One region of the Microcystis panniformis FACHB-1757 genome, then DNA from elsewhere that is predicted to be linked to it. Evidence: predicted binding sites of a transcription regulator. Region 1 holds the regulator's gene; each other region holds the start of a gene.
The links. The regulator HrcA, encoded in region 1, represses chaperone genes, less so after heat shock. The targets are predictions, from matches to a motif close to TTAGCACTCNNANNNTNNGAGTGCTAA.

Region 1 (10,940 bases):
GTTTCACGCCCTAAGGCTTCATCGGGTAATCCGGGGGTATCCTTGGGTTGACTTTCCAGAAATTTTAGCCAATCTTCTGCTTTTTCGTGGGAGGTCATCTCTGCAATTTTTGGCGAAGTTATCTGAGTTAGAAATTGGCTGAAGTTTAAGACTTCTTGTTGTTTTTCTAAAGGAAGTTTTCGCAAGTTTTCGATAACGGCTTGTTCAATATTCATCGAAATTCAGCTTGTCGATTAATCGGCGTACTAAAAAGCATCAATCTCTTCAATACCTGCCGTTTCCCCATTATATCACCCCCCCGCTCTGGCACTGACCAAATCCCCCCACTTGGCTGGGATATTATTCCTACGCAAGTCCCTAACCGCTCAGGGTCCCTCGATTTGCTACTCTAAAGGAAAGATAACCGATTCTTAAAACCAAATCTATGAGCATTCCCGAAATTAGCGTCCATGAACTCGCTCTCCGTTTAGCCGATCATGATCCTAATTTACAACTTATTGATGTGCGCGAACCAGAGGAAGTTGCGATCGCATCTGTAGCCAATTTTACCATTTTACCCTTGAGTCAATACCAAGAATGGTCGCCCACTATTGCCAGCCAATTCAACCCCCAAGCGGAAACCCTCGTTATCTGTCACCATGGCATGAGATCCCTGCAAATGTGCCAATGGCTACAAAGTCAGGGTTTTACTAATGTTAAGAATATTAACGGTGGCATCGATGCTTATTCCCTCCTCGTCGATCCTAATATTCCCCGTTACTAATTTTCATGGCCACCATCGGGAAAAGAGAGAGGCAAACTATCCCCTTTCTCACCATGGATTACTGATAACTGATAACTGATTAAGCGTTATACTGTCTAAAAAAATGTTATAAATCTTTTGTTAAGATTATTCCCCTATGTCCGCTAGAACCCATCTCAGTGATCGCTATCAACATATCTTAAAGGCGACAATCCAACATTATATCGCCACGGCCGAACCGGTTGGCTCGAAAACTCTACTTGATGAGTACAAGTTTACTGTTAGTTCCGCCACGATTCGCAATGCTCTCGGTAAACTGGAAAAAGAAGGTTTACTCTATCAACCCCACACTTCCTCCGGACGCATTCCCTCCGATTGGGGTTATCGTCTCTACGTCGATGAGTTGATGACTCCCGATGACCGTATCGGCGAAAAAATCGGCTATTATCTGCATCAAAACGCTAAATCTCCCGCTTGGAGTCTCGAAAGTCTGCTGCAACGGGCCACCCAACTTTTAGCCGGTTTAAGCGGTTATATCGCTATCGTTACCCTCCCCCACACCCTCACCAATACCCTGCGTCATCTGCAATTAGTCCCCGTCTCGGACCGGCAGATCATGTTAATTATTGTTACAGATAGTTTACAAACACGCTCGGTTATGATAGAAATTCCTGAGTCTATGGCAACGGACAAGAAGGATGGATTAGCAGAAGAATTACAAATCCTCTCTAATTTTCTGGGGGAAAAATTAAAGGGTTATTGCTTGGCAGATTTAATTAACCTCGATTGGCAGCAAATCGAGCGAGAATTTACCCGTTATACCCATTTTCTCCAACAATTAAGCCAGGAAATCGGCGCTAGTCTCCAATCCACTGCCACCCCAGAAATTATCGTCCATGGTGTCGCTGAAGTCATTCGACAGCCCGAATTCGCCCAATGGCAACAAGTACAAATGTTACTGCATCTATTGGAAGCAGAACAGGATCGCCTTTTACCCCTGATTTTACAAAGACCAGAACCGGAAAAATCAGCTAAAAAAGTCAAAATCACTATTGGTTCCGAAAATCCTCTGGAATCCATGCGCCCTTGTACTCTTATCTCCGCTTTTTATAAACAGGGAGATACTCCCGTCGGTAGTGTTGGCATTATCGGACCGACGCGAATGTTATACGAAAATACTATTCCCCTGGTGGAATCCACCGCTAACTATCTCAGCGAGGCTATAAGTAAGTAGATATCCCCCGCAAAGGTTCGGGAATGGGACAATCGACAGTAAACTCTAAAATTGTCTCACCATCCCCCAAATAGCCAGAATTGGCAAAACAGAGCAACATCCGCACCAGCGCCACCCACACCTCCGCATCGAACTCCCAATCCTGTCCCCGACGCGCTCCACAGGCGATCGATTTTAGCGCCCAAAAATAACTATTTCTCACCACTGAGCCGCCTTTTTTGTAAACCGGTACATCCTCATGGTGAATATAAAGAATATCATCTTTAGCGATCGCTCTCATCGGTGGCTAGGAAGGTTGCAGGAATTTTCAGTTGACTGTCCTAGATAATAACATCTTTAGCGATCGCTTGCGTCGCGCCAGAAAACCCACTAAGCTAAGACGCATCTTAACCGCCTATCCTTAGATTAGCTGAATCTCCCCTTACCCCCCGATGTGGGTGGTAGGGTTGATTCATGAATCAACCCTACCTTGAATCAACCCTAGGGGTTGGGGGGGTAGAGTTGCCTCGTCTCAATTTTCTTTCTTTCTCACAAATATGAAGTATAATGTCATCGATAGCTAAACCGCAGTAAAAATGAAATCCTATCCAGTAGAGTTCCGTCAGAAAATCCTCGACTGTTACTATAACGAACCCATCTCTCAAAGACAATTAGCGAAAAGATTCTGCGTAACCCTGAGTTTCGTACAAAAGCTGTTGAAACAATATCGAGAAACGGGAGATGTTCGACCAAAGACTTATCGATGTGGACGTCATTTAAAACTCACTCCAGAACAAATGCTCGTCCTCGGTGAGTTAATTGAGGAAAATAATGACGCAACTCTAGCTGAACTATCGAAACTATTCCTAGAAAGAACTGGTATAGTGTTAAGTGTGGCGACAGTGGCAAGAATAGCCGAACGCTTGAGAATAACCCGCAAAAAAAACTCTACACCCACCCGCACAAGAGACAGAAAAACTACAACAACTTAGACAAGAATAGAAAGTAAGTGGGTGGGTGGAATTAAATATAAGATGAACGTAGGTTGGGTTGAAGCATGAAACCCAACGCCCGCTCATGTTACGCTACCGCTAACCCATCCTACAAATAATTGTGCCTCCCTACTTAGGGTTTGCGGCAAAAAGTTTTTCTTGGAGGCAGGGTGTAGAATGTAGAATAAGATTTCCCGGAAGCAATCTTTTTAATGTCTCATCGCTTCTATTATTTTCATGGTTTCGACGCTGACAGTGCAGACTCGTTGTAATAAGTCAATTACTGTTTCTTTATAATCGACGAAGCGATAATTATTAAATCTTTCGGCGATGGTTTGATCTTTGGGTTTCTTTTCCTTATATTGATCTAATATCCATTCTAAGGCCGAACGATTACCGAGTTTATATTCCCAAGCAATTTTGGGAATATCTTGTAGGAAAGTGATATCATCGAGGTTGATAGAATTTTTTTCTCGGTCGGCTTTTAGTTTAGTTTTTGGTTTGAGGTTATTATTAGTATCAATGCGAGTTAGTGGGTAGGGTGCGACGGTTTCATAGTTGATGTGTAATTCCATTAGTTTGCTTCCCCATTCTACCCATTGAGAGAAGTTATCATAAAAGGGAAGTCGGGGAAATTCTCGCTTGAGATTTAATTCGTATTTACTGCGATATTCCGGGTAGTGAAGGACTGCATAAGTGTAGTGGAAGATATCGAGTTTGGTGATGGTTTTATCGTTGTAATGTTTTTGGAATTGTTGCAATCCCCAATCGGTGATATTATCGATGCGGTTTCCTTCTTTCTCGTAGTAGTAGAGGGGGAGACATTGAGTTTTTTCAAGTGTATCTAAACCAATTAATAAATCACAGGAAAGACAATGAAAAGGCTTGCTTGAACTAATGCCAGAAAAAGCTATTATCTTATTAAAAGACTTTAGATCTAATGAAAACATCTCGTAATGGTTTTCTGTCAATCGATGATTAAATAATTTTTCTGTGTATTGAAATTGCTTAAAATAAGGTCTATATAGAGATAATTGAATTAAATTATCATCGAAATCAGACTTTATTCGAGATTTCCAGAAATTCTCTAAAGAAGAACTCCACTTTATTGAAAAGTCTTGTAATTGATTTTCAACAGAGTAATTGTATTTTTCAATGAAAAAACTAATCTTATTTATTAAACTCTCTTTGAGAGAATCATATACCCACTCATCTCGATTGGTTACTACACCCAATGAAAACAACTTAAACACAGCTTTCTCAGACTTGCCACTTTTGACATCCTTATCAATCAAGGGTAGCAGTTGATAAAAGTCATTATCTGATTGATTGAGCCAATTATGTTTTTTATCTGGGATGATATGCTCAAAATCAAGCTGATTAAGTTTTGTCGATGACAAAAACTCTAATTTTTGCGCTGCTGTATCCAATTCAGGACGGCGAGTATATAAAATTCGACAAGGAAGATTATTACTTTCTCGCTTCACCATTAAACTAATCGCCACCCCCGTCTGAATACCGAAAACATTATGAGTTGTCCCTGAAAGTTTAGGATTTTTCCTGACATTACCACCTAAATCAATGATATAAATTTCACTAAACTCATTCTCTACTACTTTTCTAAATCCATCATAAGCCAACGCATCGATAAAAGAAGAGTTAGTAATAAACGCTATTATACCATTTTTATTTAATCGATCCGAAGCCCAACGAATAAAACGAGTGTACATATCATAGACGACAATTTGATTCTGTGCCTTACCTTCTTTGACATAACTATATTTAATGCGCTTGTCAATCTCTTCATAACTTCGATTTGCATTACCTTGATTAAAATTATCCTGCTTGGCATTATAAGGAGGATTACCAATAATTACAGAAATATTGCGGTCATTTTGATTTTGAATGCGTTGGGTATTCTCCACCGACATGGCAAATAAATCCATCTGCTTGAGATGAAAAGCAGCATGGTCCAGGGTATCCACAAAACAGATATGCTCAAACTCCTCATACTCACCCATCTTCTGCTTGTAGGTGAACTCAATATTCAAATTCGCAATATAATAAGGCAGAATTGCCACCTCGTTACAGTGCATCTCATGCTTATACTTGTACCGTAACTTATCCTTCGGTAAATACTCAATCAACTCCGTTATAAAAGTTCCTGTCCCCGTCGCCGGATCTAAAATTTCTACTCCTGGATCCGCCAACAACTTACCAAAATGCTTGTGGACTAAATAATCGACACTTTCAATCATAAAACGGACAATTTCATTGGGTGTATAGACAATTCCCAACCGGTCCGCCGCTTTCGGATTGTATGCTTTATAAAAATTCTCATAAATCGCCTTGAGAAACTTCTGCTTCTCGTGGTGGTTATAAATATTCGCCGCCGTCCGCCGAATTACTGCATAATAACGTTCAATAGTCCCTAAAGTATTGCGCTTAGTATTACCAGTAAAGAAAGTTTCAATCACTCCCTGTAATTCCCTAGCGATATTATTTTCCCGGTGAAACTGGGACTCATTAAAAATATTGATAAAAATATCCTCTGTCAGAATATGCTGAATAATCATCTCTCGCACATCTTCCAGACTAATTTCTGGATTGATTGACTTGCGACAAATCTCTAAAAATTTGTCCCGCGCTGTCACAAAATTCCGATTCGTCTCCGACTGTCGCGCAATTAAACCCCGCAACGCTTCTAAAATTGTTGGTAAATCTTCCTTAAAACTATCAATTGCCTCTCGAAAATCCTCAACCTCCGGACGTACATAATTGATAAAAGCATTAATAATCCCATCCAAAGCCTCATCATCGCGCATGGAGACGCGCAGTCTTTCCTCTCCTCCTTGAATTAAAACCGCCGTCTGGGAATCTTCAAATAAAATATTGTCATTGGGGTAGCCTTTCGCCAACTTCTTCTCAATTTCTTCATCTAAATTATCGTATTGATCCTTACTTTCCCAATATCCCCAATCTAACCGTAAAGCATCCTTTACCGTCCCGTCAGGATAGACAACTTTTCCCGACTTAGTGCGATAATCCAACTCCGGAATTAACAAAAAATCCCGCGCCTTGCAATAGTCATTTAATAAATTCTGAAAAGCGACTCTAATCGAAGTTTCCTTGCGACTGCCGCCATATTGGACAATCTTCTCAACTTCCGCCTGATACTGGCTGATTAATAATCTAGACATGGGCTTAGAGGAGGTAAATAAGTAGTTATAATCAAAGAGAAGATAGATTTTGGACTCTGATCCCCTGCCCCCCTTATTAAGGGGGGTGCCGATAGGCGGGGGGATCTACCCTTATTAAGGGGGGTGCCGATAGGCGGGGGGATCTACCCTTATTAAGGGGGGTGCCGATAGGCGGGGGGATCTACCCTTATTAAGGGGGGTGCCGATAGGCGGGGGGATCTACCCTTATTAAGGGGGGTGCCGATAGGCGGGGGGATCTACCCTTATTAAGGGGGGTGCCGATAGGCGGGGGGATCTACCCTTATTAAGGGGGGTGCCGATAGGCGGGGGGATCTACCCTTGATAAGGGGGGGTGCCGATAGGCGGGGGGATCTACCCTTGATAAGGGGGGTGCCGATAGGCGGGGGGATCTACCCTTGATAAGGGGGGTGCCGATAGGCGGGGGGATCTACCCTTGATTGTCTTTAATCGGGATGACAGGATTCGAACCTGCGGCCCCTTCGTCCCGAACGAAGTGCGCTACCAAGCTGCGCTACATCCCGAAAATTTTCAGCTAAATCATCATAGCATATTCGGCCTTGAGTGGGTCGAGACTTGCTAGGATATTACAGATATAGGCAAAAATTATCGGAGTAGTTCAGGCGTGACGGTCAAACCAGAGTGGTTACGGGTAAAAGCACCGCAATGGCAGCGAGTCGGCAGTGTTAAGGAGGTTTTACGCGATTTAGGCTTAAATACCGTTTGTGAGGAGGCTTCCTGTCCCAATATCGGCGAATGTTTCCACGCAGGGACGGCTACCTTTTTAATTATGGGTCCTGCTTGCACTCGCGCCTGTCCTTACTGTGATATAGATTTTGAGAAAAAACCCCAACCTTTAGACTCCACGGAACCCCTGCGACTAGCGGCAGCCGTGCAACGTCTCGATCTTAATCATGTAGTGATCACTTCTGTCAATCGCGATGATTTGGCTGATGGGGGTGCTAGTCAATTTGTCCGTTGTATCGAGGAAATTCGCCGCATTTCCCCAAAAACCACCATCGAAGTGCTGATTCCCGATCTTTGTGGCAATTGGCAGGCTTTAGCTTTAATTCTTGCCGCTAAACCTGAAGTTTTAAACCACAATACCGAAACTGTCCCCCGTCTCTATCGTCGCGTGCGTCCCCAGGGTGATTACCAGCGTTCTCTAGAATTATTGCAGCGCGCTCGCGCCATTGTTCCCGCTACCTACACAAAATCGGGCATTATGGTGGGATTGGGGGAAACCGACGAGGAAGTGCGGCAAGTGATGGGCGATTTAAGGGCCGTCGATTGTGATATTCTCACCATCGGGCAGTATCTGCAACCATCGCCAAAACATCTCGGTGTGCAGGAATTTATTACCCCTGAACAGTTCCAAGCTTGGCGCGAATACGGTGAGTCCCTGGGATTTTTACAAATTGTTGCGAGTCCCTTGACAAGAAGCTCTTATCATGCTGAACAAGTCAGAGCCTTGATGAATTTGTACCCGCGAGAGTCTTGAGATGGGGCAGCAATTGCTGAAAAGCTCGTCCTCGGTGGCTAATTTTTCTTTTTAATTCGGGAGACATTTCCGCAAAGGTTAAAGCGTATTCGGGAACATAAAAAATCGGATCGTAACCAAAACCACCTTTACCCCTAGGACTGGTGAGAATTTCTCCCGTACAGATTCCTGTGGCGCTCAAGGCAATCTCACCATCGGGACGTGCGATCGCAATTACACAGACAAAACGGGCCGAACGATCTTGATTATCTCCTAATTCTCTGACGAGGCGATCGATTCTTTCTCGATCATTTTTACCATAGCGGGCCGAGTAAATCCCCGGGGCATTTCCTAACCCGGTTACTTCCAATCCCGAATCATCAGCGATCGACCATTCTCCCAATGTTAGGGCAATTTGAGCAGCTTTTAAATAGGCATTTTCGGCAAAAGTCGCCCCGGTTTCCTCTATCTCTAAATCATCGGGTTTTAACTGCAATTCTAGGTCGATATCGGTTAAGTATTCCCCTATCTCTGCTAATTTACCCGGGTTACTCGTGGCTAGAATTAATTTTTTCATCGAAAATAATCGGTTGGAAACCCCGGCCTAAAAGGACGGCTTGACGTTGAGAATATTTCACTATACACTAAAGCCACAGTGAAAACTTTTAACTCCCTGACTGCTTTGGATCGGACGGACATTTCCCCCTGATTATTGCCAGGATTAAAGTTAAGAATGGGTTCCTTAAAATTCCCATTGACTGAAAGACTCAAAGACAAACAGATCAAGGAATTACAAATACATCCAAAATACTCGGCTCGCTGGTTTGACAGCAATTGTCTTTTTGAAAAAATTTTCACCACCAGAGATGAAAGAGGTTTCCTTCCCCACACCCCACACCCCACACCCCACTCCCTACACCCCACTTCCCCACTTCCCAATTCATAATTCCCACTTCCCCACTCCCCACTCCCCAATTCATAATTCATAATTCATAATTCATAATTCCCATCTCCCCACCCCCCCCACACCCCACTTCCCCATCACCTCATCCATGACACCAGATAGTTTTCGCGTCAGTTTTGCTCCCTTATCTTTGCCGGAAGTATATCAATTAGCCGACGATGGGGCTAATGGTGCTGTTGTACTAATGAGTGGCACTGTACGGGAGCAAACCGACGGTAAACCGGTTATTTGTCTTGATTATCAGGCCTACGAACCCATGGCGATCGAGGTTTTCCGGCAAATTGCCGGGCAAATTCGGCAAACCTGGCCTGATACCAATCGAGTTGTCATTCACCATCGCACCGGTAAGCTACAAATCGGGGAAATTAGCGTCTTAGTAGCGGTGGGTTGTCCCCATCGAGGGGAAGCTTTCGCAGCCTGTCGTTATGCTATTGATACTCTCAAGCATAATGCCCCCATCTGGAAAAAAGAATACTGGTCTGATGGTTCTAGTCAATGGGTTAGTATTGGCGCTTGTGAAACGGAGTGTTAGGTCTAATAACGTAAAATCAAGGCGATTTTTTGGTAATCGTTCAAGGAGTCCTCCTCGACTAAAGCTACACGTCCTCCCTTGGCCAATACCGCTTCGATAATTTCATCCACTGCATCATCGATTACCTCCGTACCACCGACGTTTTCCACCAGCACTAATTCACCGTTTTCGCTTAAAACTGCGGGTACATGGTAATTTTTCTCCACTAATAACAATTTTCCTCGACCTTCCTGCGCTAAACGCCACACTTCTCCCAGGGTAGAGATAACTTTTTGAGCGCTGACTGCCGCATCCAAAGCTTGCAGAGCTTCAGTTTTTTGAGTCTGACGCACTGACTGCATAATCGGCAATACCTGTGGAATTAATTCTGACAGTGAGGTTTTGTCAAAATTGCCAGTTAAAGTGCCAACAATTGCTGATGTGTACTGTGAAACTTCTTGAAAGAAGGAAATTTGACGAACCACTCCACCCACAATCAAAGGGGAAGAATCATCAATGTATTCACCCAGAGCATTATCTACCTGTTGGAAAAATCGTCGGATTCTATCGTCTAGATAACTGGTATCGGCATCAAAGGGCAGTGGTGCGGTGGCCCCCGGTCCGGTCATTTCTAAGGGAAAATTCTGATCGCGAATTTCTTCGAGAGTTTCTCCTGTAGCTGAGATTAAACGAGTAGAACCCTGACTTAGTAGTAACAGCCAATAGGGTTGTTCTCGATGTAATCCATAAACTAAATCCCGTGTAGCAAAGGTTTTATCGATGATAACTCTTGCCTGGACAGAAAAAGGCAGGTTATAAAGCTTGGCAATATCCGGGCCAATGTAGAGAGCTAATCCATCTAGAGTATAAGGATAATCTATTTCAGCCACTAGATTATCGAGGCGATCGAACAAAGGTTCGATTTCACGTTTAGAGAATTCTTCCGATAATCGGCGCTTTGCTTCATCGACCAAATTTTTAACGAGAATAGGGTCTTGTTTGTTATCCGGTGAGGTGCGATGGGTGGGTAAGAGAATGGAAAGGGCGGGTATTTGAGTTAGGGATTGTAGTTTCTTAAGTTCTTGACGAGTAATCATTGACTTTCCCTTGATTTATAGGGTTAAGGGGCTAAAAATACTGGCTTTATCAAGATTTTACGATTTATTCAGTATTCAAGCTAACATTTTAGGGAAAAAATGTAATTATATCTAGAAAATTAAGAATTTATACTGAATTGCTTTGGTAGAGATTGAGGGAATTTTTAACCAGAAAATAGGAATATTATTGATTTATTGATCGTCCACCATCAGGACAGAAAATATTAAGGATGGGCTTATTTACCCATCCTCGGAATAATTAGGCCGCTATGGCGGTTTTTTCCGCTATTAATGCCTCTTGGCGTTGGAATTCGGCTAATTGTGCCGTAATTTCATCCCGGACAATCTGACGGTATTCCAGGAAATGCTCGTTGTGGGCGCAGACAGTGATATAGTGTTCGGCATTGGCGGGATTATGGCGCAAAATACCGAATAAATTCTGCCAGAATTTCCAGCGAGTGGAACGTTTAAAGCCCTGTCGCCAGATAATTACCCCTAGGGCATAGAGATCGGCCCGGCGAGGCAGTTTAAAGGCAGGTTTAGCTTTAGGTGCGCCTAATTTCAGGAAACAGCGATAGGTGCGATCGAGAAATACCTCCGGATCGTACAATGTCCAGAAGGCTTCAATATATTCTGTGGCAATATCTTCGATCGGCCGGGTGGGAACGAAATTCATCAGGGTACTTTGGTTAATGTCCTGTTTCCCCGTTAATCGTAGTCGTC
Region 2 (10,940 bases), 610 kb from region 1:
TTCTCCGACTTTACTAGATAGGTTCGCCTTTGTCAATTAAACAGGAGGAGTTTCCCTTAACTGCGGCAATTCCCTCAAAAATTATCGTCTTATCCACTAGGAGTGATGTAATGGCGTTTTCTTGCCAGTAATCCCTAATTAAGTCCCCATCTCCCCCTGTTAAAATTATCCTGCTCTCTGGATATAAATTTAACCATTCCAGACTGAATTTTTCTATTCCCGCCAAAATTGTATAAATTATCCCACTTCTTATCCCTTCTGCTGTTTCTTTTGCCCACATCTGCGGTAATCTTTCCGGTAAGGACACCTCTGGTAAGGCTGCCGTCCGTTCCCTTAAACTGGCTAATTGCACCTTTAACCCGGGTAAAATTGCTCCCCCCACTAGCTTTTTATCCCTATCCACTCCCGTAAAAGTTAAAGCTGTTCCCGCATCGATTACTAAACAGGGAAATCCGTATTTTTTTCCCGCACCCAATACAGCTAAAGCTCGATCGATGCCGAATGTTGGATATAAATCCAGTAAAGGAATATCTTTTAAAGTAATTATCCGTAAATTGCCATAATTTGCCCATAATTCCCTTTGGCTAGGAACCACCGAGGCGACCATCAATTCACAGTTGCATTTATTTGTCAAGAGTTTAGGGAAAATTTGTTGCAAAAATTCATCACTTAGGGGTTCTCTCAGGTGGGGAGTATCGAGACAAGCTAACAGGGTTTGACCGCAAAAATACCCCCAATGTAGCCGAGAATTGCCCATCATCAAACCTATCCAGTCAGTATCTTGCTCAGTCATTTAGTTAGGGTTTACTGAAAAAGTTTTTCCAGGGTGTGGGGTGTAGGGTGTGGGGTGTAGGGTTTCATGCTTCAACCCAACCTTGTATCTTGAGAAGTAGGCAACCCGTCCCAACCTTGGTCAGAAAAGACGGCTTCGTAGCAAGGGTCACCACCATAATCTCCCTGACAAAACTCGAACAGTCGCCGGGGTCGTCGCAAAAACAATCAATTGTTAAGCTAACAGACCGGATTGGGCAAGGATGAGTAAAATCAAGGGGATGCTCTCAAAAATAACCATCAATTCGGCAAATTTAGGTAAGTCCAATCATGGAAAATATCTCTCAATGGGTAGGCATTGACATTAGTAAAGCGACCCTAGATGTTTATCTTCGCCCCCTCGGTAAAGCGATGAAAGTTGCTAATACAGAGGAGGACATATCTAAACTGGTCGAGACCCTAAAATCTTACACGCTCAACCTCATCGTTCTGGAAGCGACAGGAGGTTGAGAAACTGAACTGGTGATTCAATTACAAGCAGCGGATTTACCTGTAGCCTTAATCAATCCCCGTCAAGGAAGAGACTTTGCTAAAGCCACTGGTAAATTAGCCAAAACCGATGCCATTGACGCTCAAATCTTAGCTCATTTTGGCGAAGAAATGCAACCGCAAATATTAGCGGTTGAGTCGGAAGAATCTCGTCAATTGGGCGACTTAATTAGTCGTCGCCGGCAACTTGTCGAGATGCGGACTGCCGAAAAAAACCGACGGGAACGCGCTCGCGGTAAAGCTTTGGCCGATATCGAAGCCCATCTTGAGTATCTCGATAACTGCCTTCTAAAAACTCAATCAAGAAATTGAGGAATTGACCCAAGCTAACCAACAATGGCTCGAGAAAGTTAATTTACTCAAAACCGTGCCGGGGATTGGTCAAGTAATTTCTACTACTCTCGTCTCCGACTTACCAGAACTCGGTCAATTAACCGCCAAACAAATCTCTCGCTTAGTCGGTGTCGCACCGATTAATCATGATAGTGGTCAACATAAAGGTAAGCGGATGATTCAGGGGGGTCGCGCTCAGATTCGGGCGACTCTTTACATGGGGGCGGTGGTGGCTATGCGTCATAATCCGGTGATTAAAACCTTTTACGAACGCCTAGTCGGACGCGGTAAATCAAAAAAACTGGCTCTGACTGCTTGTGTGCGGAAAATCTTAGTTATTCTTAATGCAATGGTTCGCCAAAATCAGCCTTGGCAGCTTGCTGACAATTTACCACCTTGTTCCTAGAGATTCACACTTTTTGTTATCTCTGATCAAGGGTTGCGCTTGCTTTGGTTTAACCTGAGCGACTTAGTTTTTGCTGCGCTTTTTTCCGGCTTGAGATTTTGAGTTTTACGGCAACTGCTTGAGTTTTTTTGAATTAGCCCTTGACAATCAAGACAGTCGCTACAGCTTAAAAGCTTCCCGGTTTGTATAGTAAATTCGTAGGTCGGGTTGAGGCAACGAAAAACGGGTTTCTCCGAGAAACCCGTTTTCTACTCATGCACTCATGCAAAAAGATGTTTTTTCATCAAAAAAACTCGATCGCATTTAAGTGATCGAGTCGAGAAAAAATAGACTAATTACTAATAGTCGAAATCTCCACCGCCGCCTGGAGCAGCGGCTTTTTCTTTTTCGGGTTTATCCACCACAATACACTCGGTAGTTAAAACCATACCGGCGATAGAAGCGGCATTTTGTAGGGCAGAACGAGTCACTTTCGCGGGGTCAACGATACCCGCCTCAAACATATCGGAGAACTCACCAGTAGCGGCATTATAACCGACATTAAAGGGCTTTTCTTTCACCCGTTCGGCAATAACTGCACCGTTTTGGCCGGCATTTTCAGCGATCCGTTTTAAGGGAGCAGCAATGGCGCGAGAAACGATTAAAGCACCGGTTAATTCTTCATGGTGTAGGGTTTCTTTGGCCCAAGTTTCCAATTGGGGAGCCAGGTGAGCTAAAGTAGTACCACCTCCGGGGACGATACCTTCTTCTACGGCTGCTTTAGTGGCGTTAATTGCGTCTTCTAAGCGCAATTTGCGGTCTTTCATTTCCGTTTCCGTAGCGGCACCGACTTTAATCACTGCCACACCCCCGGCTAATTTAGCCAGACGTTCTTGCAGTTTTTCTTTATCGTAGGAAGAATCAGTTTCCTCGATTTGACGGCGAATTTGCTCACAACGGGTTTTCACTGCCACGTCGTTGCCTTCGGCCACGATGGTGGTGGTATCTTTGTTCATGGTGATACGACGGGCCGTACCTAAGCTGTCAATTTTAGTGGTTTCCAGTTTTAAACCCGCATCTTCGCTGATTACTTGACCACCGGTTAAGACGGCGATATCTTCTAACATCGCTTTTCTGCGATCGCCAAATCCAGGGGCCTTCACCGCAGTGACGTTAAGAACACCGCGCAGACGGTTAACTACTAGGGTTGCCAAAGCTTCTTTTTCGATGTCTTCGGCGATAATTACTAGGGGTTTACCTTGACGGGCCACCTGTTCGAGAATGGGAACCAAATCCTGTACTAAACCGATTTTTTTGTCGGTAATCAGAATAGCGGGATCCTCAAAAACGCATTCCATGCGCTCGGTGTCGGTGACAAAGTAGGGAGAGATATAACCTTTGTCAAAACGCATCCCTTCGGTGATTTCTAGTTCGGTGGTCATGGATTTCCCTTCTTCTAGGGAAATTACGCCTTCTTTACCGACTTTATCCATGGCCGAGGCGATCATTTGACCGACTTCATCATCGTTACCGGCAGAGATAGCGCCCACTTGTGCGATCGCTTTGGAATCTTCTACGGGTTTCGCGTGTTTGGCGATTTGACTGACGAGGAAATCGGCAGCTTTATCGATACCTTTTTTCAGAGAAATCGGGTTAGCACCGGCGGCGACGTTGCGTAAACCTTCTTTAACGATAGCGTGGGCGAGAACGGTGGCGGTAGTTGTACCATCACCTGCCACATCGTTGGTTTTTGAGGCGGCTTGGCGAATTAAAGCCACACCGGTGTTCTCGATATGGTCTTCCAGTTCGATTTCTTTAGCGATGGTGATGCCATCATTGACGATTTGGGGTGCGCCAAATTTCTTTTCGAGGACGACGTTACGACCTTTGGGACCGAGGGTGACGGCTACCGCTTCGGCCAGCAGATCCATGCCTTTTTCTAGGGCCCGACGAGCATCTTCGTTGTAGATAATAGATTTAGCCATAATGTATCGTTATTCGTGCAAAATAGGGGTTTTCAAGGGTAGATGATTAGGAAACGGAGGCGAGAATGTCTTTTTCGGAGAGGAGAACGTACTCTTCGCCACCAAGTTTGATATCGGTTCCGGCATATTTGGAGTAGAGAACTTTGTCCCCCACACCCACTTCCACAGGGGTGCGGCTACCGTCATCGTTGCGTTTGCCAGCGCCGACGGCCACGACTTCTCCGATTTGGGGTTTTTCTTTAGCGGCATCGGGAAGGAAAATGCCACCGGCGGTTTTTTCTTCGCTGGGGCTAACTTTAACGAAAACTCGATCGCCTAGGGGTTTAACAGTTGTTACGTTGATGCTGACTGCAGCCATGGAATATCCTCCGTTTGTCTTGTATTTGGGTAAGTGCCTTTTCCAGATTAGCACTCTTACCTTCCGAGTGCTAATTTACCGAAATAGAAGTCCCCCTGACAACGGCTCGATCGGTACGGGTTTCCGAACTATGGTGTTAAGCTAGGGTTTGCTGAAAAAGTTTGTTGGTCGGGTCAGGAATCAGTATTCTCCGAGTCAGGAGAATTAAGAATGAGCATTAATCAATTGAATGCTCTATTTAAGAATTTTAGGCAATTTTATGCTTATTTCTCTCATTTTTGCCCTCTCAAAAATTAATTAGGGTTTGCTGAATAAATTTGAAATGTAGGCAAGGTAGCGGTTTTGTGGCTTTTCTCGCTCCCACAGGTGCAAGATTTTGAGAGAATCCTGCTTCTAAACCTTGCGTCTTCATCGGCCCGCGTCCTGTAGGGGCGAAGCATTCGGGCAATAACCTATCGGTGAAACCGGAGATTTTCTATCCGAATGCTTCGCCCGTACTTTTTGCCGCAAACCCTACTTATGCAAGAACTCTAGTGTAAGCTGTTGTGCAAAAACAAAAGAGTTGAGCGGAAACACTCAACTCCTTTGTTTTTTATGCTTGATTCTATCTATAAAGTGTTATTGTGACTGCCAAAAACTTGCGCTTTTAGTGCATCAATTTCGGCTAATAACTCGCGACGATTTTCATCTTTGAGCAGATAGCGCCAGACAAACCAACCAGTGTAAACGATCCCAACTAATTGTAGGATAGGAGCAAGGAGGGGAATATCATCGATCGCATCTAAGACCGCTAGGGTAACTTTTACGGTGACAAAACTCGCTAAAATTGCCCCCAGAACGATTAAAGGTTTTTTGTATCCAGAGAAGAAACTACCGATATAATCGGGGACATTAGCCAGATAGGACATTACCGAATCCCAAACTGGTTCTACATATTCAGACCAAATCTGTTCGGTGCTGCTGCTGCTGGGTTTGCTCAGAGACCCGGGTAAATCTGTTCTAATCGGATTTTGTGTTTCGGTGGGTTGCATTGATTCCATATTAACTGATCCTCATCATAAAGGTTAGACAGTGCGCGAATACGACCAACGGGGGTCAATTTTAACAGACTGAATAGACTAACTCGCTGTTGCCCATATTATCGGATAATTGCGATAGTAGGCGGAAAGTTTCTCAACAACTATTAAGAATCAAGGATTTAGCTTCTCAATTTTATCGTCAGTCTGACCGCAATTCTCTATTCTAACAGCAGGTAGCGATCGGAGTTGAGGAATCAGGGGGTGTCAGTTATCAGTGAACAGTAATCAGTTATCAGTGGGGAGATAGGGAGTAAAAAGCCGGTGGGTTACGGCGAATACTCAATTTTTAGTGAGATTATAACTTATTTTCGCCTAACCCACCCTACAGATGATTACCTATTCCTGGATAAGTTGCATGGGTGCGGTGCGAGGATCGATGATTTTCTGACCTAAACCCGAAAATTTGACCGCTAGATTCATTTTTTTGCCCGTACCGAGGATATGGGTCACTTCTCCTTCTCCAAAAGTAGAGTGTAACACTCGATCGCCTACCTGCCATTTTCTTTGATTAGAGGCGGTTGTTTGAATGGGAACCACTTTTGGGGTCTTTTTGGGTTTCAGGTTGCTTGTGAGCAATTCTGGGGGCAATTCCTGCAAAAATTGGGAAGCTACCTTAGTCTCTTTATTTCCCCAGACATATCTTTCTTTTGCGTAGGTTAAAAATAATTGTTCCTTGGCCCGAGTCACTCCCACATAACACAAACGCCGTTCTTCCTCAAGAGCAATGGGATCGTTTAAACTACGATTATGGGGAAAAATGCCCTGTTCTAAACCGACTAAAAAGACGATAGGAAACTCTAAACCTTTGGCTGAATGTAGAGTCATTAACGATACTTTTTCCTGACCTTCCTGAAGATTATCTAAGTCCGAGGCTAAACTAGCACTAGCGAGAAATTCCCGTAGATTAGTTTCCTCATTTTCCTCTTGAAATTGTACCACGGCGGTATAAAGTTCTTGGATATTTTCGATCCGGGTATCAGCTTCCTCGGTTCCCTGCTGTTTTAATTCATCAATATATCCCGAATTTTCCATGATTTGATCTAGGATTTCACTAGCGGATAAATCGGTGATTTTTTCTTGCAGGTTTTGGATAGTTTTAGCTAATTTATTGATGCTTTTAGTCGCACGACCAGCGAGAGTATTAACGGAAGTTTCATCGCTGATAATTTCCCATAAAGGTACTCCTAATTCTTGGGCAGCTTTGAGCAAATTATCGATTGTGGTTTTACCGATACCGCGCCGGGGAGTGTTAATAATTCTCAGTAAACTAACGGTATCAGCAGGATTGGCAATCACTCGTAAATAAGCGATCGCATCTTTAATCTCCTGTCGATCATAAAATTTAAATCCCCCGACAATATTATAGGGGATATTATTGCGAATTAACCCATCTTCAAAGGGACGAGATTGGGCATTAATTCGGTAGAGAATAGCAAAACTACCCCAATTTAATTCGGGGTTTTCTTGGGTAAATTCTCTGATTTTATCGATAACAAAAGCTGCTTCTTCCTGTTCATCTCTGGCTTTAAAAACATAGATACTATCGCCCCCTTCTCTAGTGGGAACAAGGACTTTATCGATTCTTTGACTATTCTTTTCAATTAATTTATTGGCCGCTTGCAGAATATTTTCCCGTGAACGATAGTTTTCCTGTAGTTTCACCATCGTGCGAGTATCATCATCGGGTAAACCATCGCCAAAGTCCGCTTGAAAATTGAGCAAAATAGTAAAATCTGCCATCCGAAAACTATAGATAGATTGGTCGGCATCACCCACCACAAAAATCGATCGATCCGTCCAATTCCACTCACTTTTTTTTGTTTCACCATTGGTGGACAAAAGCCGAATTAACTCGTACTGAATCCGGTTAGTATCTTGGTATTCATCGACTAAAATATGCTTAAATTGCGTGTGCCAATAGCCGAGAATAGACTCATTTTGCTGAAAAAGACGGACTGGAACCAGGATCAAATCATCAAAATCTAGGGCGTTATTTTGGGCTAATTGCATCTGATAAGCCTGATAAACCTCAGAAATGACCTTTCCCCGAAAATAAGGGTTTTCTCTGGCATAATCTGTGGGGGTTAAACCTAAATTTTTGGCATTACTAATCGCATAACGCAGATTGCGAGCATCAAATTTTTTATCGTCTAAATTCATCTGTTTGGTGACGATATTTTTCACCAAACTCTGGGCATCAGATTCATCCATAATTGAGAAATTCCTTTGCCAACTATGACCATATTCATCCTGATATTTATTAATGTCATAGCGCAAAATCCGACCGCAAAGACTGTGAAAAGTCCCAATCCAGAGTTTTTTAGTATAATTCCGATAAACTTGAGAAAAGAGTTTTTTTTGTTCGTATTCTTCCAAAAGTTCTAATCTTTGACCGTATTTTTCCTGTGCCTTCTGTTGAGCAAAAGTTTTTTCAATTCTCGTTTTCATTTCCCGGGCCGCCTTATTGGTAAAAGTGACCGCGAGAATATTTTCCGGATCGACCCCGTGATGACGGATCAAATGGGCGATACGATAGGTTAAAGCGCTGGTTTTTCCCGATCCTGCTCCAGCAACCACCAACAGGGGGCCGCAAAAATGCTCAACAGCAAGGCACTGGGAAGGATTGAGTTGTTCTAAATAATCGGCTGTGACTGTCATAATCTTTCCGTATAGCTCTGCGACCTCTATTAATCAGGCTACATCATCGGGACGGCTATCGGGCATTAGTCAACCCCTTCAAGAAATAAAAATTTTTTGGGCTAGTTTGTTTCAAATCGCTCAAGATTCTAAGTTGTCATCTACAATGGAATTAGCGGAGACGAAAGTTTCCGTTCACTCCTCACACCACACTCCGTCCGGACAATCGAACATTGTTCGGGCGCTTTCTTATTGAAAATACTCGATCTCTACAAATTCCCTGTTACACTGTATTATCAAAGATTTCTTGGAATCTTTTTGCGTTCAAACGTACTACTATGTGAGGGACATCACTTGTCTAAACGTTATTTGTTCACCTCCGAATCGGTTACAGAGGGACATCCCGATAAAATTTGTGACCAGATTTCTGATACTATTCTCGATGCTCTGTTATCCCAAGATGACCACAGTCGTGTAGCGGCTGAAGTGGTTGTCAATACAGGGTTAGTCTTGATTACTGGTGAAATCACCTCGAAAGCACAGGTTCACTTCGTCGATTTAGTTCGCAAGAAAATCGCTGAAATCGGCTATATCAACGCAGATAACGGCTTTTCCTCGAATAGTTGCACCGTTTTAGTCGCTTTAGACGAACAATCTCCCGATATTTCCCAGGGGGTCACGGCTGCTCAGGAAAATCGCGAACTTCTCAGCAATGATGAACTCGATAAAATTGGTGCGGGAGACCAGGGTATTGTCTTCGGTTTCGCTTGCAATGAAACCCCCGAATTTATGCCCTTACCGATTAGTTTAGCCCACCGCATCGCTCGCCGTCTAGCGGCAGTCAGAAAAACCGGTGAACTTTCCTATCTGCGTCCCGACGGTAAAACGCAAGTATCGGTCATTTATGAAGATGGTCGTCCCGTGGGTATCGATACTATCCTTGTTTCTACCCAACACGATGCTACTATCGGCGATATCACTGATAATGATCTCGTCCAACAAAAGATTAAAAGTGATCTCTGGAAAGCGGTAGTAGAGCCGGTTTTCAGCGATTTAGAGATTAAACCCGATGCCAACACCCGTTATCTGGTTAATCCCACCGGAAAATTCGTCATTGGTGGACCCCAAGGCGACGCGGGATTAACGGGACGGAAAATTATCGTCGATACCTACGGTGGCTATTCTCGTCACGGTGGCGGCGCTTTCTCCGGTAAGGATCCTACCAAAGTCGATCGCTCCGCGGCCTATGCTTGCCGTTATGTGGCCAAAAATATCGTCGCTGCTGGTTTGGCCGATAAGTGCGAGATTCAAGTGGGTTATGCGATTGGGGTAGCTCGTCCGGTGAGTCTCTTCGTGGAAACCTTTGGCACTGGCAAAGTCGCTGATGATGTGATTCTGGACTTAATCAATAAATACTTTGAACTTCGTCCGGCCGGTATTATCCAAACCTTTAACCTGCGCGGTTTACCCTCGGAAAGAGGCGATCGTTTTTACCAAGATGTGGCCGCTTATGGTCATTTTGGGCGCAATGATCTCGATTTACCCTGGGAAAAGACCGATAAAGCCGCTATCCTCAAAGAAGCTTTGACTTCTGTGGTAGTATAGGGTTAGAAATTAACTGCAATTTTTGATTGAGGAGTAGAGTTTCAGGCTCTATTCCTTTTTTCGACGGTTTTTAAACAGAAAAAGCTATATTTATCAGTCAATCGAATCTGTCTTTCTGTTTGTGTTCTTTGTGCCTTTGTGTTTATCCTTAACTCTTATGGTATAACTGGACAACAAAAGGTTTGGTTTTAAACTTTAGCCTCCCTATTCTCTGGGTCCTCTTGTAGCTAAAAATAGCTCACCTCTTATTTGTTGATGAGTGAAGGTGAATATAGCTTTTCTCATCAAGATGCAGTGTAACCTGATTGGGTAAGTAAAACTTCCCACCTCATCATTAAGATAACTGCTATATAGTTAAAATTGACAACTTAGGTGGCTCTTCGGTTTATGTTATGCAATGAACGGGGGTTATAGAGGATGTAACCCTTGTATAGAAAGGCATTTAGCGATTTTTGTCAATTATTTTTCTCTAGAGCGAACTAATCAATTAAGTCTCTTGCCAGATAAGGATTTAGTCGATTTATGCTCCCCTATCGAACCATACCAAGTAACGAAGAGCCACTTAGGTTAAGATGATGCTAGGTTTCACCAGTTAAAGAGCTATGGATAACAAAGTTCTCGACGTTCGCCATCTCACCGTTGAATTTTCTAATCAGAAAAGAACAACAGTCGCCGTTAATAACATTAGTTTTAGCTTGCAGAAAGGTCAAGTTCTCGGTTGTGTGGGGGAGTCGGGTTCAGGAAAATCCGTCACCTCCCTTGCACTCATGGGATTGGTTCCCTCTCCTGGAAAAATTACCGGGGGAGAAATTTGCTTTCGTCCGGCAAAAGGTCCGTCAATGCAAGCAGTAGATTTATTATCTATTCCCCCGGAAGAATTGCGTTATTATCGCGGGGGAGAAATGGCGATGATTTTCCAAGAACCAATGAGTTCTCTTAATCCAGTTTATAACATCGAGTTTCAACTCACAGAAGCAATTTTACTGCATCAAAAAGTCACCACTGAACAGGCAAAAAATCAAGCCATCTCTCTACTGCAAGAAGTGCGCTTATTACCCAGTGATGAACAGTTGGAGGAGAAGTATATAGAAACTTTTCCCTTAGAAAATAAGGGTCATGTCAGAGAAAAAATTAGAACTTATATTCAGGAACAAAAAGAGGCAATTCTCAAGCGTTATCCTCACGAATTATCGGGGGGACAATTACAAAGGGTAATGATTGCCATGGCGATTTCTTGT
Region 3 (10,940 bases), 320 kb from region 1:
TACGCTATTTTGACAGAAACTTTATTATCATCAAGATTTCAATTTATCCCTAACCGTCCCCCAGTTCCCCAACAGAATCATATCGTTATTGTGGGCTTAGGTCGAGTCGGCAAAGAAGTGGCTAATTTATTACTAGAAATGCAACAGGCGATCGTCGGGGTCAGCTTAAATAGGGATTTTGATGCGACTATCCTGCCAAAAATGCCCCTGATGACGGGAAATATCGAAGAATCTTTAAAAAATGTCAATTTAGATAGGGCCAAAAGTATAGCGATTGTTACCGATGACGAAATCCTCAATTTAGAAGTGGCCCTAACCACCCGCAAACTCAACCCCCAAAGCTACTTAGTCATCCGCACCACCGACGACAACCTTAGTCAACAATTAAGTCAAATTCTGCCCCAATCTCACATTTTAGGAACCAACACCGTAGCGGCAGAAGCCTTTACGGGGGCCGCTTTCGGAGAAAATATCATCTATCTGTTCCGTTGGGCGCAAAAAACGATTCTGGTGACGGAATACGAGATCGAAGCTGGAGATACTCTCAATGGTAGCTCGCTCGGGGATATTGCCTACGGTTATCGAGTCGTGCCGATCCTACACCAACGAGAACGGCAAGCCCCGAAATTAATGCCCGAAGATTATCTCAACTTACGCATCGGCGATCGCATTGTGGTGCTGGCCACCATCAACGGACTGCGACGGGTGGAACAGGGTCGTCGCACTCCCAAAACTTGGCGCGTGCGGGTGGAAAAAGCCTTTAATCGCAATATTGCCGCGGAAGCGCCCACCGTAATCAGTCGTTTTTCTAATTGTCCCCTGAAAACCGCCAGCGATCTCATGGAAAATTTGCCAGCAACCCTGGGCGCCCCCCTCTACGAACAGCAGGCGATTCGATTAGTTTCCGAGTTAAAAAAAATTCAAGTTCAAGCGCTGGCTATTCCCATTAACCCGAAATCGAGTTAATCGGAGTTAAGTAAGTAGTTATAATTAAATTGAAGATAGATTTTGCCTCTGCCCCCCCTTATTAAGGGGGGTGCCGATAGGCGGGGGATCCCCCCTGCCCTACTTAATAAGGGGGGTGTCTGACAACTTTTAACACCTACCTACTTATCCTTTTTTATCAAACTAGAAGGCTCTCTTGGTCTTTTTTTATGCAGTTAAAGTGACCGTAGCCTTGGCAGTTTGTCCAGAATCAGAAGTAGCAGTAATAGTAATTTTATCCCCATTATTTCCTTGTGCAGGTGCAGTGTAGGTAAATTTGGCATCAGTGGTATTTTTATCAATTTTACCGCTGTCTGGCGGTGAGATTGTGATGGTGTAGTTACCAACGGGATTAATGATAAATTCTTGGATTCCATTTAATGCTAAAGTTGCGCTAGAGGGAGCGATCAGAATCGTTGGAGGTAGTCCCTGTCCAGTGGAACTAGCCTCTACAGTTACTTTTTTCTCCACTTGATTAATTAAATCGGGAATAAGACGTTCGCTAAATCCAGCCACAAAAGCCATTGTTAAAAGTCCATATAAATAGATGCCATTCCGATTATCTTCAGTGCCACCCCGAATTTCTAAGGGAGAAATATTAGAGTTAAGAATTAGCAGAATAAAGAAAGCAAAACTTCCCCCTAAAATCGGCTTAGTTAGACCAATTATAAATGGCAAGAGGTCATCGTCATATTTTTGGTTTTTGGGATTATCAAAATCTTGCAAACGAGTTAGAAGACTAACTGCTCCCCCTAAAGTGCCTGTCATCAATATCAATATCAAGAGTCTAAAATTTCCGTCTTTGTCTTCAGTATTTTGGTTACTTTTACCCTCAGTATTGATTGGAGGTAAAGACATAAGCAAATCTTTCACTGGAAGGGAGTTCATAATACCCCAATTCAAAGGGAGAGCTAACACTAATCCAATTAAAACTTTTGTAGGTATTTTGAAAGAATGGAACAGATTATCTCTGAATTCGGCTAGACGAGTCCAAAAACCTGTCTGGGTTTTTCTTAATCCCGTTCTGGCGGCATAGCGTAATTTTTGTGCCAGAATAATATTAGGTTTACCTATTAAAGATTTAATCGCAATTTCTCCAGCATCTACCACCGACTTTACTTGCATGATATCACCAGGTTTGGAAATGTTCTTGAGTTCCACCTGTGCCATCCCTAGTATTTTAATTAATTTGGCTAATTCTCCCTGTACTTCCCGGTCTAATTCTTGAGGGAATCCCGCTACTTGTTCTTGGGTTTTTTCCAGCAAAATATCAATTCTTTTATTTAGTTTGATTCCCTCATCTCTAGCTTTAATTTCATTGATTAAATCGTCTAAAGTTTGAAATAAAACACTTTCTTCTTGTACTTGTAGTTGTGCAAAATTATCTTTAAATTCCTTGACTAACTTTTCAAAGGGTTCATCTACTTCAGGAATTGAACTATATTTGTCTAAGTTTTCCTTCAGTTCAGCAATCAAAGACTCATTTTTCTTTTGTAATTCCACAGTGGTGGAAAATTTAACCAAAGTATCTTTAATTTTTGTTTGCCAAGCGATTAGTTCTTGCTTAAGTCCTGGCAAGTTTGCATCGTTAGCATTAGCATCGAATAGAATCGTAATTGTGGCCACTAAACTATCAGTTTCTTGGCTTAAAGTATCAAGAGGAGTTTCTGAAATTTTGCCCGTAGATAAAAGGTTGATTGTCTCCACAAGCTGATCTGTATGAGCTAGTATTTGTTTTTCTAATTCTTCTCTGCTAGGTAAAGGGTCTGAAAAAGTTAATTCACCTAGTTTTTGAATAAGTTCATCTCTTAAATTATTAGTCTCTTGAGTGATTGTTTTGGCTTCTGTTTGGTAACTAGCAAGGGTAGCTGATTTATCCTGACTAAATTTATTTTGGGTTTCCAGAATAAATTGATTAATTTTTTGTTCGATAGCAGGATTTAGATTAATCATGATTGTCTTCTCCTAAAAAAAGGCGAAAATGGGCTAAAATTCGGTTAGCTTCCAGATGCTACAATAGTTATCATTGATTTTCTGCAATTATTCATAAATCTTGATAAATTTTTATTTTTTTAACTCAATTCAGTCTGCCGTAGGGACATAACATCGTTATCTCCTCAACATCGTTATCTCCTCAATGACCGCAGCCGCATCTTAGCACTCAGGCCCTAAGAGTGCTAAATTAACTATAAGGAGTCCTATCACAACAGCGATACCATGTCCAAAATCATTGCCTTCAAAGATGAATCCCGTCGCGCCCTAGAAAAAGGTGTCAACGCCTTGGCCGATGCGGTAAAAATCACCCTCGGTCCGAAAGGACGCAATGTCTTGTTAGAAAAGAAATACGGCGCCCCCCAGATCGTTAATGACGGCATCACCGTGGCCAAAGAAATCGAATTGTCCGATCCCCTCGAAAACACCGGGGCGAGATTAATTCAGGAAGTAGCGTCAAAAACCAAAGATTTAGCGGGCGATGGCACCACTACCGCCACCATCATCGCCCAGGCTTTAATTAAAGAAGGTCTGAAAAACGTTACCGCCGGGGCCAATCCCGTCGCCTTAAGACGCGGACTAGACAAAACCATCGCCTATCTAGTCGAAGAAATCGCCGCCGTCGCTAAACCGATCGCCGGAGATGCGATCGCTCAAGTGGCCACCGTTTCTTCCGGCAACGACGAAGAAGTGGGACAAATGATCGCCACCGCCATGGAAAAAGTCACCACCGATGGCGTAATCACCGTGGAAGAATCGAAATCCTTAACCACCGAATTAGAAGTAGTGGAAGGGATGCAGATCGATCGCGGTTATATCTCCCCCTATTTCATCACCGATCAGGAAAGACAGATCGTCGAGTACGACAACCCCCTGATCCTGATTACCGATAAAAAAATCAGTGCGATCGCTGAATTAGTCCCCGTCCTCGAAGCCGTTGCTCGTCAAGGTCGTCCCCTATTAATTATCGCCGAAGATGTGGACGGCGAAGCCTTAGCCACTCTAGTGGTCAACAAGGCCCGGGGTGTCTTAAATGTCGTCGCCATCAAGGCCCCCAGTTTCGGGGAACGTCGCAAGGCGGTTTTACAAGATATTGCCATCCTCACCGGTGGTCGTCTGATTTCCGAAGAAGTGGGCTTAAGTCTTGACACCGTTAGCCTCGATCTGCTAGGGCAAGCGGCAAAAATCACCCTAGAAAAAGACAATACAATTATTGTCGCCTCCGGGGACAGCCGCAATAAGGCCGATGTGCAGAAACGTCTCGCCCAACTGAAAAAACAGTTAGAAGAAACCGATTCCGAATTCGATAAGGAAAAATTACAGGAACGCATCGCTAAATTAGCCGGCGGTGTGGCCGTCATTAAGGTCGGGGCAGCCACAGAAACCGAACTCAAGGATCGCAAACTCCGCATCGAAGATGCCCTCAATGCCACCAAAGCCGCCGTGGAAGAAGGTATCGTCCCGGGCGGTGGTACAACCTTGATTCATCTGGCTTCTAAGGTGAAGGCTTTCAAAGCTTCTCTCACTAACGATGAGGAAAAAGTCGCCGCCGATATCGTCGCCAAAGCCCTAGAAGCACCCCTGCGTCAGTTAGCTAATAACGCCGGTGTGGAAGGGGATGTGATCGTGGAAGGTGTGCGCGAAACCGCTTTTAGCGTCGGTTACAATGTCCTCACCGGCAAGTACGAAGACTTAATCGCCGCCGGAATTATCGATCCGGCTAAAGTGGTACGGTCAGCCGTTCAAAACGCCGCTTCTATCGCCGGTATGGTCCTAACTACGGAAGCCCTCGTGGTCGAAAAACCCGTTAAAGAAGCCGCAGCCCCTGATATGGGCGGCATGGGCGGCATGGGTGGCATGGGTGGCATGGGTGGCATGGGTGGCATGGGCGGCATGGGTATGATGTAATTCCTGATGCCGTCTGGCCCTTGAAAATAATCTCATGCAATTGAGCCAATCTGTCCCTTTTCTGGTTATCGTCGGCATTAGGGACAGGTTTTTTTTCCTCGGGAAAAACTTTTTCAGCAGAACCTGCTTAATCTATCCTTTGCATTAGTCCAGACACTACACTAGAAAAGAAGGATTATTCCCAGAAATCATGACACTGCTGACGGTTCGATCGCTCAAAAAAGACTTCGGTATCAAGGAAATTCTCAAAGATGCGAGTTTTAGTCTCGATGATCGCGATAAAGTCGGCCTGATCGGTACGAATGGATCGGGAAAATCGACCCTATTGAAAATGATCGCCGGGTTAGAAGCGATCGATGGTGGCGAAATTCAAATCAATTCGGGGATGAAAATCGTCTATTTACCCCAGCAACCCGATCTAGACGACGATAAAACGGTTTTAGAGCAGGTTTTCGCCGATAGTGGCGAAAGCATGACTTTAATTAAGGAATACGAGGAATTGTCTGATCGCCTTGTCCATGAGCCAGAAAATCTGGATACTATTATGGAAAGTTTGTCAAGGGTTTCGCAACAAATTGATAAACTTGCCGCCTGGGATTTAGAAACTAATGCTAAAGTTATTTTAAGTAAACTGGGCATCGATAATTTTAATGCTCGCGTGGGAGATTTATCGGGGGGATATCGCAAAAGAATCGCCATCGCTACCGCACTTTTAGCCGATCCTGACTGTTTATTGATGGATGAACCCACCAACCATTTAGACGCGCTTTCCGTGGAGTGGTTACAGAGTTATTTGTCCCGTTTTCGGGGAGGATTATTATTAATTACTCACGATCGCTATTTTCTCGATCGAGTGACTAATCGCATCATTGAAATCGATCGGGGAGATTTATCTACTTATGCCGGTAATTATGCCTATTATCTAGAAAAAAAAGCTTTAGCGGAAGAATCGATCGCCAGTAGTCAACGCAAACACGCGGGAGTTTTACGACGGGAATTAGAATGGTTATCCCGGGGACCAAAAGCGCGCAGTACCAAACAAAAAGCGCGGATTGATCGCATTCAGGTAATGGGTAATAAGGAATTTAAACAGGTGGAGGGAAAAGTCGATATTGCCACCGCAGGAAGACGCATCGGCAAAAAAGTTATCGAAATAGAAAAGATATCGAAAGCTTACGGCGATCGCACTTTAATTAAAGATTTTACCTATATTTTTACCCCCGAAGATCGCATCGGTATTATTGGCAGTAACGGGGTAGGAAAATCTACTCTCATGGATATTATTACCGGGAAAATTCTCCCCGATTCAGGCACAGTTGACATCGGTTCCACTATTCATATTGGTTACTTCGATCAACAATCCGATGATCTCAATATCAACGAAAATCAAAGAGTGATCGAATATCTGAAAAGTGTGGCCGAATTAGTCAAAACCCTAGACGGTAGCGTGATTACCGCTTCCCAGATGTTAGAAAAATTTCTCTTTCCTCCCGATCAACAGTATGCACCAATTTATAAACTTTCTGGAGGAGAAAGACGACGCTTATTTTTACTACGAGTTTTGATGAGTGCGCCTAATGTTTTAATCCTAGATGAACCCACCAATGATCTCGATGTGCAGACTTTAGCAATTTTAGAAGAATATTTAGAGGACTTTAACGGTTGTGTGATCGTCGTTTCCCATGATCGCTATTTTCTCGATCGAGTAGTTGATACTATTTTTTCCTTTGAAACCGGGGGTAATATCCGTCAATATCCGGGTAATTATTCCCTTTATCTCGATCAGAAAAAAGAGGAGGAGGAACCAAAAGAAAAAAAAGTCACCCCAAAAACTGTTAAAGCTTCTCCGTCACCTGTCAATAAAAAAATCTCTTTTAAAGAGAAAAAAGAATACGAAGATATCGAAAAACAAATACCAATTTTAGAAGCAAAAAAAGCCGAAATTGAACAGGTACTTTATGGAGAACCCCTAGAAGATTTTACCAAAATAACCGCGCTGACCGAAGAATTAGCTCAATTGAGTCAAAAAATTGATACTTTAACCGATCGCTGGTTAGAATTAGCGGAAAAATTAGGCTAGGATAATCCCTATTTTCCCGATCGATTTAGTCAAAACTGAGTGATAATTTCTGGTGAATCATCCTCATCCATGACCAGATCTACCGACTCCACCCGCAAGAGGGCCAAATTATCGTTAACCACCCCTTGAAGATAGATTTCCCCCATCCCTTCACCCCCCAGATCGATCGAGCCGAAAACTTGACCGGTTTTGGTATTAAAATTAAACTGAAAATAATTAGCCGAGGAAATTCCCTGGCTGACATTATCGTATTTAGCGATCTCTTGACCACTGTTATCATAAAAAGATACTTGAAAATTTTCTAAAACTCGCATTTTTCCCGAACCTTTTTCCGAAAAGATAGTCGGGGCCGTTTTTTCATCATAACTAAAAGAACCTTTAGCTGTATAGCCTTGATTTCCCAACCATTGAAAATCGAGCGTCACTGCTAAAACCCCTTGGCTATTCATGTTAGCAACTAAAAGCCAAGCTAATAAAGTCAATATTATCTTTTTCATTAGTCGGTTATTTCATTTACAGCAGTTATCCTAATGGTGAGGTAGGAACAAAATCGGTAAAACCCCACACCCCACACCCTGCCACCAGGAAAAACCTTTTCAGCAGACCCTATTATAGCAAAGGGATTGCTACTTGCTTCCAATTAAGTAGGGAGGCACAATTATTTGTAGGATGGGTTAGCGGTAGCGTAACCCATGCGGGAGTTGGGTTTCATGCTTCAACCCAACCTACGTTCATCTTATATTTAATTCCACCCACCTACTTAGTCACTGATAACTGATAACTGAATAGAGTTTGTCAGCGAAACGTTTTTTTGTCTTAAAGTCCAGAAAACGGGTTTCTCCGAGAAACCCGTTTTCTAGGTTAACTTCGGGAAAAAAGAAGCATAAAAACGCTTCAAAATACTCGGTTAATGCTTCTTTCCAGGGTTCATCATAATTGGCGGTTGTTTGGTTCATCAATTAGGGTGATAGTTTTAATTGTTCTCCGCTTCTGGCTAAGAGTTTTAAGGTGAATGGGTGGACAATGCCTACCCTACGGCAAGATTTTCTTATTGGATTCTTGCCAAAGACTGCTTAAATTCTGCGAGAGAATTAGCAGTAGCTGCTAATTTTAGTAGCTCTTCTAAGATAGTAGGGTTAGTGATTTTGCCGATTATCTCTTCAATTTCTGAAGAAATCTGTCCAAAACGCACAGTTAAAACTGTTTTTATGGCATCACGGCTTTTTTGTAACGCTCCAATTTCCTTACCAATTTCCTTGCCTATTTCTTTACCAATTTCCTTACCGCGTTCTATTCCTCGTAACTCCATATTACTCATTAAAGGCATGGTTCTTTCCTCCTCAAATTGTTTGATTTTACTCTCTAAGCTTGACTGTAATTCAGGGGATAAAGTCATCATATTGTCGATGATTTCAAACAGTTTACTAAGTAAGGTAGGTATTACCCACCCTACTTATTTATGATGATACTAAAAGACTTCCTACACTCCTCAAAAGAATTTACTATAAGTGCGGCTTTTAACATCTCTTCTAAAACCGAAATAACTGAAGCATCATTGAGACATTGTCCAATATCTCCAGGGATATCGCCTAGTCGGTTTTCCAAAACTTTTTTCACAAAATCACGAGCATTTTCTAACGCTCCAATTTCTTTACCAATTTCCTTACCAATTTCCTTACCAATTTCCTTACCGATTTCCTTACCGCGTTCTATCCCTCGTAACTCCCCAATTTCCTCACCAATTTCTTTACCGCGTTCGATTCCTCGTAACTCCATATTACTCATTAAAGGCATGGTTCTTTCCTCCTCAAATTGTTTAATTTTACTCTCTAAGCTTGACTGTAATTCAGGGGATAAAGTCATCATATTGTCGATGATTTCAAACAGTTTAATTATCTGTTCTCTCTCGAACTCCTTTTCATATAATCCCCTGATTAACTTCCACTTCCACTGTTCCCGTTGTGGCAGCTTCCCAGTAGTCGCTTTTGTTTTCAGGTGTGCCATTACTATTATAGCAAAAGGATTGCTGCTTGCTTCTAGTTCTGACCATCTTTCCTCATAGTCCAGTAATTTAACCGTTGGGAATTTCAGACTCACTTCACAGCCGGCAATGGTATAATTATAGGAATCTGGTCGCCAATTTACTCGTTCATCCCCTAATATAGCGAGACTGATAACTGGTTTCTGATACAAATCAAAGGCCCGATAGTTATAAATATACATCCTCTGAGGGAAATTTTCTTCGTATTGACTTTGAATTTCAATATGAATCAAAATCCAGACTTCTTCACCACTCAGTAACCAGACTTTATAGAGTTTGTCAGCGAAACGTTTTTTTGTCTTTGCTGAAGCGGTAATCCGTTTAAGTTCTTTTTCTAGGGATTCGGGAATTTTTGTCCAATCAATCAATTGGTGAACTTCAGGAAAGAAGAAGCTTAAAAACGCTTCAAAATACTCGGTTAATGCTTCTTTCCAGGGTTCATCATAATTGGCGGTTGTTTGGTTCATTGCGAGATAAATTAGCACACTAAGTACGGAAGAACCGTAGCGTAACGCACCGATTTAATAATAGAGTTGGTGCGTTACGGCGGATTGTTAATTTTGGTTTTTTGACGGAATTGGTGGCCGCCTAACGCACCCTACAAGCTGTTTGGCTAGGTTAATTTATCAGTGTGAAATCAGCCGCTATCAGGGTAGGAACAGTCAACAAACTGGCAAATTCAGCACCACTTCCTAAGCCAGCAGCACTACCATTTTGATTGTAGTAGATACTGCCACTGCTGTTACTGTAAACGATAAAAGCACTGCTAGTGGCGACTAAATCATCGTCAGCGACGCTGGCAAATTCAGCCAGTTGACTGAAGCCATTGCCGATGCTACTTTGTAAGGCAGTAAAGATGGCTTTACTTAATACTATTTTATCGCTGCCGGGGGTGAAATCGCTGATGGCATCGATGCCTAAATTACTACTGTTGAAGATAAAGTTATCGCTACCATTACCACCGGTGAGTAAATCATCGCCAGAACCACCAATTAAGCTATCGTTTCCGTTTTGACCGGTTAATTGATCGTTGCCACCACCACCAGTTAGAGTATTATTAAGGCTATTCCCAGTTAGTCGGTCATTACCGCTATCGCTAATAATATTTTCGATGGTGTTATTTGCCGAAAAAGTTAATTTTAGATTATTGGTGACGGCGGTTTGGACAGTAGTAACACCTAAGTTAACTCTTACTGCGGTATTTGTCCCGGTAAAGTCGAGGGTATCGATACCACCAGTAGTAGTTTCTTGGATGGTATCGCTTCCTAATGGGGTTGAAGCATTGAAACAGTAAATATCGTTACCATTAGCACCAGCGAGGATATTGTTACCGCTATTTCCGGTGATTTTATTGTCACCAGCGTTACCTGTACCGTTAATATTATTACTGCCAATTAGTCTGAGGTTTTCGACATTATTGGGTAAGGTGCGAGTACTTGCGCTTTGTAGGGTGTCAGTAATAATTACTTGTCCAATTGCTTCGTCGGGATTGATGGTAGCATTAACCGCATTTGACAGGGTTACTGTAAAGGCTTCATCAGGTTCATTGAGGTTATCATTGAGGATGGGAATGCTAATAGTAGCAGTGGAAGTATTCGCCGCAATGGTGAGGGTTCCTGTCTGGCTAGTGTAATCTACATTGGCGGTAGCATCAATGGGTGCAGTGGTATAGTTGACAGTAATTTGTTGTGGATTGGGGTTATTGACAGTAACGGTGAGGATGGCATTACTATTTTGACCTTCCACCACGGTGATGTCGTTGATGGAGAGTTGCGAGGTGACAGTGCTATCATCATCGGTAATTGTTCCCGTGGCTGCGTTAGGAGTACCTACTGTATAACCGCTCCCAGAAGCAAGGGTTAAAATAACAGTTTCGTTGGGTTCAACTGTGGTGTCAGCAGTGGGGTCAACAGTTACGGTAGCAGTCGCTGAACC

Region 2: the regulator HrcA is predicted to act here: its motif matches at 4,429-4,455, upstream of groES (co-chaperone GroES).
Region 3: the regulator HrcA is predicted to act here: its motif matches at 3,139-3,165, upstream of groL (chaperonin GroEL).

Annotation. Positions count from the first base shown of each region.
Region 1 is NZ_CP011339.1:171,350-182,289, forward strand. Features, by position in the region: gene VL20_RS00875 (hypothetical protein) at 1-215, opposite strand, end outside; gene VL20_RS00880 (rhodanese-like domain-containing protein) at 425-763, shown strand; gene hrcA (heat-inducible transcriptional repressor HrcA) at 900-1,976, shown strand; gene VL20_RS00890 (hypothetical protein) at 1,963-2,256, opposite strand; gene VL20_RS00895 (helix-turn-helix domain-containing protein) at 2,552-2,947, shown strand; gene VL20_RS00900 (type ISP restriction/modification enzyme) at 3,157-6,147, opposite strand; tRNA gene VL20_RS00905 (tRNA-Pro) at 6,616-6,689, opposite strand; gene lipA (lipoyl synthase) at 6,791-7,666, shown strand; gene rdgB (RdgB/HAM1 family non-canonical purine NTP pyrophosphatase) at 7,629-8,222, opposite strand; gene VL20_RS32070 (hypothetical protein) at 8,500-8,625, opposite strand; gene VL20_RS00925 (molybdenum cofactor biosynthesis protein MoaE) at 8,698-9,141, shown strand; gene VL20_RS00930 (AOC03_06830 family ribosome hibernation factor) at 9,144-10,217, opposite strand; gene VL20_RS00935 (B12-binding domain-containing radical SAM protein) at 10,477-10,940, opposite strand, start outside.
Region 2 is NZ_CP011339.1:5,247,462-5,258,401, forward strand. Features, by position in the region: gene VL20_RS24680 (pantothenate kinase) at 14-793, opposite strand; partial or broken gene VL20_RS33315 (IS110 family transposase) at 1,102-2,059, shown strand; gene groL (chaperonin GroEL) at 2,398-4,023, opposite strand; gene groES (co-chaperone GroES) at 4,070-4,381, opposite strand; gene VL20_RS24700 (CAAD domain-containing protein) at 4,990-5,421, opposite strand; gene pcrA (DNA helicase PcrA) at 5,797-8,118, opposite strand; gene metK (methionine adenosyltransferase) at 8,452-9,702, shown strand; partial or broken gene VL20_RS24715 (ABC transporter ATP-binding protein) at 10,305-10,940, shown strand, end outside.
Region 3 is NZ_CP011339.1:494,290-505,229, forward strand. Features, by position in the region: gene VL20_RS02490 (potassium channel family protein) at 1-966, shown strand, start outside; gene VL20_RS02495 (hypothetical protein) at 1,153-2,937, opposite strand; gene groL (chaperonin GroEL) at 3,202-4,884, shown strand; gene VL20_RS02505 (ABC-F family ATP-binding cassette domain-containing protein) at 5,075-6,964, shown strand; gene VL20_RS02510 (hypothetical protein) at 6,994-7,461, opposite strand; gene VL20_RS02515 (hypothetical protein) at 7,729-7,920, opposite strand; gene VL20_RS02520 (hypothetical protein) at 8,013-8,363, opposite strand; gene VL20_RS02525 (RpnC/YadD family protein) at 8,414-9,472, opposite strand; gene VL20_RS02530 (calcium-binding protein) at 9,624-10,940, opposite strand, start outside.